Regions from separate parts of the Lysinibacillus sp. 10T31 genome, predicted to be linked through region 1. Evidence: predicted binding sites of a transcription regulator. Region 1 holds the regulator's gene; each other region holds the start of a gene.
The links. The regulator LexA, encoded in region 1, represses DNA repair genes until DNA is damaged. The targets are predictions, from matches to a motif close to CGAACATATGTTCG.
Positions count from the first base shown of each region.

Region 1 (3,288 bases):
ATGGGCGTCTATTAGTATAGGAGGACATAAAAATGGAAATTGCTTATACAATTACAGTTTTACTATTTGGGCTCGTTCTTGGCTCATTTTTTAATGTAGTTGGCTTACGTGTGCCTTTGAAGGAGTCTATTGTGCGTCCACCCTCGCATTGCACTTCTTGTAAGAGACAGTTGACGGCACTTGATTTGGTGCCTGTTTTGTCTTATTTATTTTTAGGTGGGAAATGCCGTAGCTGTGGGCAAAAAATTTCTTGGATTTATCCACTGATGGAACTTTTAACAGGCGTATTATTTGCCTTTGCTTATTGGAAATTAGGCTTTAGTGCAGAATTTTTCGTAGCGCTTTTATTAATTTCATTATTAGTTATTATTGTTGTATCAGATTTTGCGTATATGCTTATCCCTGATAAGATACTATTATTCTTTTTACCATTGCTAGTTTTGGGACGAGTGATATCTCCTTTGTCTCCGTGGTGGGACAGTATAGTTGGTGCTGTGGTAGGTTTTGGCATATTATATTGTATAGCTGTTCTATCAAGAGGTGGAATGGGTGGTGGCGATATTAAATTATTCTTTTTACTTGGGCTCGTACTCGGCACAATACATGCAATTCTGACGCTATTTTTAGCAGCCGTAATTGGCATGATTGTTGGGATAGTTGTGTTAAAGGTACGCGGGCAGGGAAGAAAAACGCCTATACCATTCGGACCGTCTATTGCTCTAGCTGCAATTATTATCTATTTCTATGGGGATGCGTTGATGAATTGGTACTTCGGATATTGGTAATTAATCCAGTGAGGGATTCCTTCAACGATTAATAATCTTCACCAATCAGGCTTTTACAGGAGTTAATGCAAGATAAAGATCATGGAGGGGATAAGATGAAACCAATTATCGGTATAACGGCTTTTGCAGAGGATGATTTGTCCTCAAGATTAAATGCTGCTTATAGCAAAAGTATAATTGAAGCAGGGGGTATTCCACTTATAATTCCACTTGGAGTTGAAGAGGATGTAGCACAAATTTTATCTTTAACGGACGGATTATTACTATCGGGTGGCTATGATGTACATCCATTCCTCTTTAATGCAGAACCTACACCAAAATTAGGGAAGGTTCATCCAGAAAGAGATTCAGTGGAGCTTGCTTTAATTAACGCGGCCAATATTCGGAAAATGCCGATTTTCGGAATCTGTCGGGGGCTTCAAATACTAAATGTTGCGTTTGGAGGCACAGTCTATCAGGATATTGATAGTGAGTATCATAGTAAAAAATTAATAAAGCATGTGCAACAAGCGGCAAGAGGCGTTGCAACACATTATGTTAATCTATCACCTGACACATTATTAAAAACGATTATTGAGGAAGAAAAAATTGCTGTGAATTCATTTCATCATCAGGCAATAAACGTAGTAGCTGAAAAGTTGAAAGTGATAGCAAAATCTAGTGATGGTATCGTTGAAGCGGTAGTGCATGATGAATTACCATTTTGTCTAGGAGTACAATGGCATCCTGAAGAGCTAGCCATAGCAGGAGATGAAATATCAAAGAAACTATTTGCTGCATTTGTAAAGGCAAGTTTGAAATTTAAGGTAGAGTCATAAAACTTTATAAGCATTTTGTAAGGTGTAAGGAATCCATTCAAAAGTGGGTTCTTTTTTAGTGTATAAAATGGTTCAAAACATAAGAAAAAGAGGAATATGCTCATTATGTGAACATAATATCCTCTTTTTATATTTTAATATTGAGATACTTTTAATGTACACGACGATATAAACCTACAACATGTCCCAAAATAGAAACTTGATCTACGATAATTGGCTCCATCGTTGCGTTTTCAGGCTGTAAACGGAAATGACTTTTTTCCTTAAAGAAACGCTTTACAGTTGCTTCATTTTCTTCAGTCATTGCTACGACAATATCACCATTATCAGCTGTTGATTTTTGTTTAACAATAACTAAATCTCCGTCTAAAATGCCAGCTTCAATCATTGATTCACCCATAATTTCTAGCATAAATAATTGATCTTCACTTGTCCCATAAATATCTGGTAGTGGGAAATATTCATCGATATTTTCAACAGCAGTTATCGGAGAACCTGCAGTAACCTTCCCAACTAATGGGACATGAATAACATGTTGCTTTTGAATAGAATCCTCTGGTTCTAGAATTTCAATAGCACGTGGTTTAGTTGGATCGCGTCGAATCAAGCCCTTTTGTTCTAAACGAGCTAAATGTCCATGAACTGTTGAGCTTGAAGCAAGTCCAACTGCTTCACCAATCTCACGTACAGACGGTGGATACCCCTTTGCTCGTACTTCTTCTTTAATGAACTCTAATATGGCCTCTTGTCGTTTCGAAACTTTTTTCATAATTGCTCACCTCTTTTTTTATTCATTCTACTTATTAGTAGTATAACAGAATGCGAACACTTAAGCAAACATAGGTTCGAAAAGTGTTTGACAAAAACATTTGTTCGTACTATTATGAGAACATACATTCCGAACAAACATTCTTGAAAAGGGGTTATAAACATGAACTGGTTAAAGAAAAATCCACATATTACAACTTTATTAGGAGCTTGTCTACTATTTGCAGCATATCTTTTTATAACAGACCCAGGCGATGTAACATACACAGAAATTGAAATTGCACATGGTGATAGCTTATGGTCGTTAGCCGATCAATACCGTGGTAAAATGAAAACGGATGAATGGATTAAGCTTGTGAAAACAGAAAATGAATTATCGAACGTACAAATCATTGCTGGTAAATCACTAGTTATTCCAGTAGTGGGTGACCAACCCTACCCTATAAATTCAATTGAAATTGCGAGAAACGAAAAATGATAATGAATCAACAATCGGCCGTTGTCTATTGCCGTGTGAGTACAGAAAAAGAGACACAAAGTTCCTCGTTAGAGCGTCAGCAAGAGGAGTTGATGCGCTATGCTAAAGAACAAGGATACGAAGTCAAGCGTGTTTTTAAGGACAAGCATAGTGGCTATGATGTGGAACGTGAAGGTTTACTAGAAATGCTCGATTTCATAAAAGAAAAAGAAATAAATGCATTATTTGTGCAGGATGAAACACGTTTAGGACGTGGAAATGCTCGAATGGCAGTATTGCATTTATTGCAGAAAACGGAAACTGATGTTTTTTCTATGCGAGACGAGGGACCTTTACAATTAAATGAAATGGATACGATGCTCCTGGAAATTTTAGCAATCGTTGAGGAGTACCAGCGCAGAATCCATAATGCTAAAATACGTCGTGGCATGCGTCGTGC
Region 1 covers NZ_JBFTHS010000035.1:7,584-10,871, reverse strand. Annotated here, with positions in the region: gene AC1DCY_RS18740 (prepilin peptidase) at 33-785, shown strand; gene AC1DCY_RS18735 (gamma-glutamyl-gamma-aminobutyrate hydrolase family protein) at 881-1,603, shown strand; gene lexA (transcriptional repressor LexA) at 1,755-2,372, opposite strand; gene yneA (cell division suppressor protein YneA) at 2,535-2,849, shown strand; gene AC1DCY_RS18720 (YneB family resolvase-like protein) at 2,846-3,288, shown strand, end outside.

Region 2 (3,288 bases), on a different contig from region 1:
AATTGCCATTTTGCACGTAGCATTTCTGCCACTTCCTCTGGTGTATCAATCTTGAAGTTTACATCAAAACCGCTTTGACGTGTATAGAATGCTGGTAGCTCATCTGTACCATATCCAACAACTGGTACACCTTTTGTTTCTAGATATTCTAAAGTTAAACCAATATCTAAAATAGACTTAGCACCCGCACAAATTACCGCAACATTTGTTTGTGCTAATTCTTCTAAATCTGCTGAAATATCCATTGTTGTTTCAGCACCACGGTGTACCCCGCCGATACCGCCAGTTACAAAAATTTCAATACCAGCTAGCTCCGCACAAATCATTGTTGCAGCTACAGTTGTCGCTCCTAATTTTTTTGTTGCTAAAAGATAGCCTAAGTCACGACGAGATGCTTTTGCTACACCTTGTGCATTACCGAACATTTCAAGTTCTTCATCTGATAAACCAATTTTAATTTTACCATCGATTAATGCAATAGTTGCTGGTACTCCACCATTATCACGAACAATTTGTTCCACTTCACGTGCTGTTTGTACATTTTGTGGATATGGCATTCCGTGAGAAATAATTGTTGATTCTAATGCTACGATTGGTAAACCTTTTGCTTGTCCTGCTTTTACTTCTTCTGATAATACGATGAATTCTTTCATGTGTTATTCCTCCATTTCACTGTTTAACAAATCAACTGATAGCTCAGGTCTTACTGTATATGGGGATGCAAGTGTATTTTTGGCATTCGTTAAGCCTGCATCAATACATGTTGCAAAGGATTGCCCTGTAAGCCAACTATGAATTACAGCACTGACAAAGGCGTCTCCTGCACCTGTTACATCTTCAATTTTTTCTATAGCTTTAGCTGCGTAATGACTTGGCTTCGTTGTAGTGGAAGCTGCATACACACCCTTGCTACCCGCAGTAATAATTACCTGTTCAGCACCTAATTTAAGAAGTTGCTGTAAAGCCTTTTCATAATGAGCAGAGTTTTCGATTTTATGACCAACAATCGTCTCTGCTTCATCAGTGTTACAAATAAACCATGTTACACCTTGCAACGTATCGGGTAATCGATTCATTTTTGGCGAAGATACCGGTACGATGACAAACGGAATGTCACGGGCAATTGCAACCTGCTGTATGTAAGCCACTGTTTCCTTTGGACAGTTTAAGTCCATAATAAAGCAGCCCGCATTCATCAGCATTGCCTCATGTTTTTTTAGCAAACTCGGCAATAAAAGATCATATACTTCCATATTTGCTACCGCTAATGCTAGCTCGCCCTGCTCATCCATAACCGCAGTATAGGAACCAGTCGAAGCATCAGGTAACTGTTCCACATAACGTAAATTCATAAATGGCTCTGAAGCTTCTTGGATAACTTGCCAATCAGCATCTTTGCCGGCAGTAGTTAGCAATGTAACTTGATGATTTAATCTGCCTAAGTTTTCAGCAATGTTTCGTCCAACACCACCTACACTAAATGAAGAGCTTGCAGGATTGGATGTACCGAACTGGACATTCCCCTTTACATGAAATTTTCGGTCAAGATTGGCTCCACCGATACAAATGATTTCATTTTCCTCAGGCAAAATATACGCACGACCTACAATTTTTCCCTGCTTCGTTAAGCTCGACACTAAATTAGCAAGGACTGGTCGAGATAGATTCATCTTATCGGCCATCTCTTGTTGAGACATAAACGGATTCTGGCGAATTAATGCAAGGACCGCCTGTTCTCTTTCATTCATAGCATCACCTTTTGTTATATTTGTTTACATTATAAACTTTTGTTTGATTGATGTCAAAAAAAATTTAAACAAAAAAGTTGAAGCCTTATGTTATTGGCTTCAACTTTGTCGTTGTTTACACTATTGCTTCAATGAAACTAAAATGTCCTATTGAATAAAATATGGCTCTTCTGCTGCAAATCAACCATTTCACTTAGTATGTATTATCTGCCATGTCACTCTAATTTATCGTGATAAAACAAAACTCCAGCAACAGACTTTTTTGCGCGAAAGCGTAGCGGCAGCGACAAGTGTTTTTTGCGCGAAAGCGTAGTGTAACGTAGCGACAGCGACAACAAAAGCGAAAGAGACGGCTCGATGTCACAAAAATCGCGCTATAAGCAAAGCGAGTAGCTAGTTATTAAGTATTGGCATGATGAGGTGTTTGCTTTTTCACGATGATGACAAATAAACCTGCCAATGCACAGAACATTCCTGCAATGAAAAAGGCCCAAGTATATGAATTGAAAAACTTATAGATGAGGCCTCCACCATAAGCAGCAACTGCTGCTCCTGCTTGATGTGATGCGAAAATCCACCCATAAATAATGCCACTTTTATTTGCACCAAAAATTTGTCTAGAAATACTAATCGTTGGAGGTACTGTAGCAATCCAATCTAATCCATAAAATATTGTAAAGATTGTCAGTAAAGTGAGCGACTCTTGCATTAATGCATACGGGAGTAAAAGCAGAGACGTTCCTCTTAAAAGATAATACCAAAACAATAACCATCGATTATCAAAACGATCAGACAGCCACCCTGATAAAGTAGTGCCTACAAGATTAAACACTCCCATAAAAGAAAGAAAGGATGCAGCGGTTACTAAAGGGACTCCAAAGCTAATACAGTATGAAACAAAATGAGTACCAACTAACCCACTAGTTGAAAGTCCACAAATAAAAAAACTTCCCGCTAATAACCAAAATTCTTTCTTCTTTATTGCCTCAAATAAACCATTAAAAGCAATACTAATCGGATTTTTTTTATGATTCTCTTGTTGCACATCTAAATCTTCTTCCATTCCATAAGGAAAAATTCCAATATCCTGTGGTTTATTTTTAATAAATATAGAAATAGTGATGAACATAATAATACTTAGAATGAGAATTAATCCAATCGCCCATCGCCAAGAATAATGCTCAATAATAATCGCCAATATTGGGAGGAGAATTAACTGCCCTGTTGCAGTACTCGCCGTTAAAATCCCTACTGCCAACCCTCTACTTTTCACAAACCAATGATTCGCTACATAAGGACTTAACACCGTTAAAAAAAGACTTGCTCCTAAACCAATAATACCGCCCCATACAATGATCAACTGCCATGATTGAGTCATGAAAAGCGTAAGCAACATGCCTATGAATAATGTAGCCATCGCACCTAGCATCATTTTCTTTAAACCCACTATTTCTAGTAATGCCGCCATAAACGGTCCCGAAAAACCATATATAAATAGACTCACTGCAAAAGCTAAAGCAATTAAAGATCGATCCCAATT
Region 2 covers NZ_JBFTHS010000021.1:98,623-101,910, forward strand. Annotated here, with positions in the region: gene AC1DCY_RS13875 (pseudouridine-5'-phosphate glycosidase) at 1-653, opposite strand, end outside; gene AC1DCY_RS13880 (carbohydrate kinase) at 657-1,748, opposite strand; gene AC1DCY_RS13885 (MFS transporter) at 2,149-3,288, opposite strand, start outside.
Region 2: AC1DCY_RS13880 (carbohydrate kinase) is a predicted target of LexA. The motif match lies at 1,781-1,794, and genes of this name have one in related genera.

Region 3 (3,288 bases), on a different contig from region 1:
TGTGAAATGGGATACGAAAAAGTTGCTGGGGCTGGAGATTTCTTAGAATCTAGTACATCTCCATTCTTCCCTATGAGTCCTGAATATCAGCAAATGCCGGAAATGGAACAGCCATGTGGTTGTCATGCACAACCAGTCATGATGCCAAATTGGCAAATGGACCCATGTTGCAGTCCACCACCATGTCCGCCACCATGCCCACCACCGTGTCCATCACATGGCCATATGCCGTATTCGTCAGTAGGGCCATGGATGTCACCGCACTTTTTCCCAGGCGGGATGACGCCTTATCGATGGTGAAAAAGCGTATATTATTGAAGAAGTAAAGCCTAATATTTGGAAGTATAAATATCAATCCAATAATTATTTTGTGAAACGAGCAAAGCAGATAGAAATAGCAGAAAAGGTAAGGGTTATTCATCGACAGCTTGGACATCTAGAGCCCTCGCTAATCTTACCTTTAATGAAAAGTGATGATGAGTATTTAATCGTGCAAGATTGGCAAGAAGGCAGTCATAGTGCTAATTTTGCATATAAAAAAGATCGGAAGGAATCACTTAAGCTATTAAATACGTTACATGATACACATAAAAAAATTGCTTGGCAGCGGGTGCCAGGTTTGCACACTTATTCACAGCTTTTAAAATGGCAAATGCGTCATTTGCGTTTTAAAAGCAGACGGAATGAATTTCGTGCATTTTTAACAAAAGAAGAAATCAATCAAATTTCACATTATAGTGAGAAATCGTTACAGCTAATCGCTCAGGAAGATGTACCTGAAAAAGAAATAACGCTTTTACATGGAGATGTCGTCCATCATAATTTTTTATGGTGCTCAGATGGGGAATTACGTTTAATTGATTTTGATTTGGCTCACCTAGGAGAAGCGGATGATGAATATATTTTATGGTTACATCGTGTATTGCCAGCAGTAGATTATGACCTTGGTAAAATATTTGCTGAGCTACCAGAGTTGAAACGATTAGATAAAAAAAAGCTACATCGTTTAAAATATCCAAATGAGCTATTACGTGAATGGCTTTTTGCAGTAGATTTACCATTAGATCAACAGCTGGTATTTTTAGATTATTTAGTGCCATTTACAAAACGAGCTCTCACATATTGGCCAAAACTGTGGTACGATATTGATAAAATGATAAAGAAATGACCGTCTTTGGGCGGTCATTTTTGTATGTGAACGACTACTTGTGTTATTTCTAAATGTTAAGGAAATTATAGGTTTTTAATTGTGGATAACCTAGAGCATAGTTTTCGTCTAGGCTAAAGCACTACATCCTGGAGGTCGCATCGATTCCTCGGGCAAAAGAGGTGGATCGCTTACTTTTGCTTCGGGCTCTCCAGCGCTTGTCGGATGTAAACAAGTGCTTTAGCGCATTTGTTATAGTCGAGCATTCGTTCGTAATATGCTATAATCGAAGACGATGATTGTGAGGGATTATAGAATGTATGATTATTTAAAAGGACAAGTAAAACGTATAACTCCTGAGTATATCGTCCTTGAACAGCAAGGGATTGGTTGGCAGTTGAATACACCAAATCCATTTGCGTTCCGGACGTCGGCCCTTGAACAACAAATTTTTGTTCACTTGCATGTACGTGAGGATGCACAAGTGTTATATGGCTTTCCAAATTTAGACCAACGAGAGTTGTTTCGTAAACTTATTTTAGTGTCAGGAATTGGACCGAAGGGTGCACTTGCTATTTTAGCTACTGGGAATCCGCAACAGGTTATCAGTGCCATTGAACGAGAGGATGAATCGTTTTTAGTAAAGTTTCCTGGTGTGGGTAAGAAAACGGCACGTCAAATGATTCTAGATTTAAAAGGTAAACTTGGCGGATTGTTGGAGACTATTGAGTTACCAAGTACAGAAGATGAGTTACCGTTATTTGGTGTGAATCCATATAAACATGAGCTTGAAGAAGCTATTCTTGCCTTAATGGCACTTGGTTATTCGGAAAAAGAATTAGAAAAAATACGTCCACAGCTAGAAGAAAACGACAAGCTTGAAACAACAGATGCATTTATGAAACAAGCTTTACAATTGCTATTAAAGTTAAAATAGTGAAAGGGGGAGAAGTACATGTCTGAACGTATGATGGCTAGTGAGGCAGGTAGCTATGATGAACAGTTTGAATTATCTTTACGGCCACAAAGATTAGCACAATACATTGGTCAACATAAGGTAAAGGAGAATTTACAAATTTTCATTGAAGCGGCAAAGCTTCGTCAGGAAAGTTTAGATCATGTGCTGTTATATGGACCGCCTGGACTTGGTAAAACTACATTAGCAGCTGTTATTGCTAATGAAATGAATGTCAATGTGCGCATGACTAGCGGCCCTGCGATCGAACGTCCTGGAGATTTAGCAGCTATTTTAAGCTCACTGGAGCCAGGGGATGTGCTATTTATCGATGAAATCCATCGCCTGCCTCGTGCAATAGAAGAGGTGCTTTATCCTGCGATGGAGGATTTTTGTTTAGATATTGTCGTTGGTAAAGGCCCTGAAGCGCGTTCTGTACGACTTGATTTACCGCCATTTACACTCGTTGGTGCAACAACAAGAGCGGGTGCATTATCAGCACCTTTAAGGGATCGCTTTGGCGTGTTATTGAGATTAGAGTATTATGATAATACGTCACTTGCAGAAATTGTTGTACGTAGTGCGCATTTATTTGATGTTGAGATTGAGCAAGTAGCAGCACTTGAAATGGCGACACGCTCGCGTGGTACACCCCGAATTGCTAACCGTTTGCTAAAACGAGTACGAGATTATGCACAGGTGCTCGGAGATGGTATGATAACGGAGGGACTTGCTAAGCAAGGGCTTGAGCTATTACAAGTCGATCCTAGAGGGCTTGACCATATTGACCATAAACTTGTGACCAATATGATTGAGCGCTTCCGTGGTGGCCCTGTAGGCTTAGATACGTTGGCAGCATCTATTGGCGAGGAACGTGTAACGATTGAAGATGTGTACGAGCCATATTTGATGCAAATTGGCTTTATACAGCGTACGCCACGTGGACGTGTGGCAACACATTCAGCATACGAACATTTTGGATATGAATATCCCCAACAAACCTAGAAGAAGGAAGTATTTTCATGCGTGTAGAAGATTTTGATTTTGAATTGCCAGAAGAGCTTATTGCACAAACACCTCTTTTGGACCGAACAGCTAGTCGTTTAATGGTAGTGACGCCAGGCTCAAAAAATGTAGAGCATCATCATTTTGCTCATATTTTAGATGAGCTACAAGCGGGAGACTG
Region 3 covers NZ_JBFTHS010000021.1:125,993-129,280, reverse strand. Annotated here, with positions in the region: gene AC1DCY_RS14020 (LysM peptidoglycan-binding domain-containing protein) at 1-300, shown strand, start outside; gene AC1DCY_RS14015 (phosphotransferase) at 371-1,168, shown strand; gene ruvA (Holliday junction branch migration protein RuvA) at 1,464-2,084, shown strand; gene ruvB (Holliday junction branch migration DNA helicase RuvB) at 2,103-3,107, shown strand; gene queA (tRNA preQ1(34) S-adenosylmethionine ribosyltransferase-isomerase QueA) at 3,125-3,288, shown strand, end outside.
Region 3: ruvA (Holliday junction branch migration protein RuvA) is a predicted target of LexA. The motif match lies at 1,407-1,420, and genes of this name have one in related genera.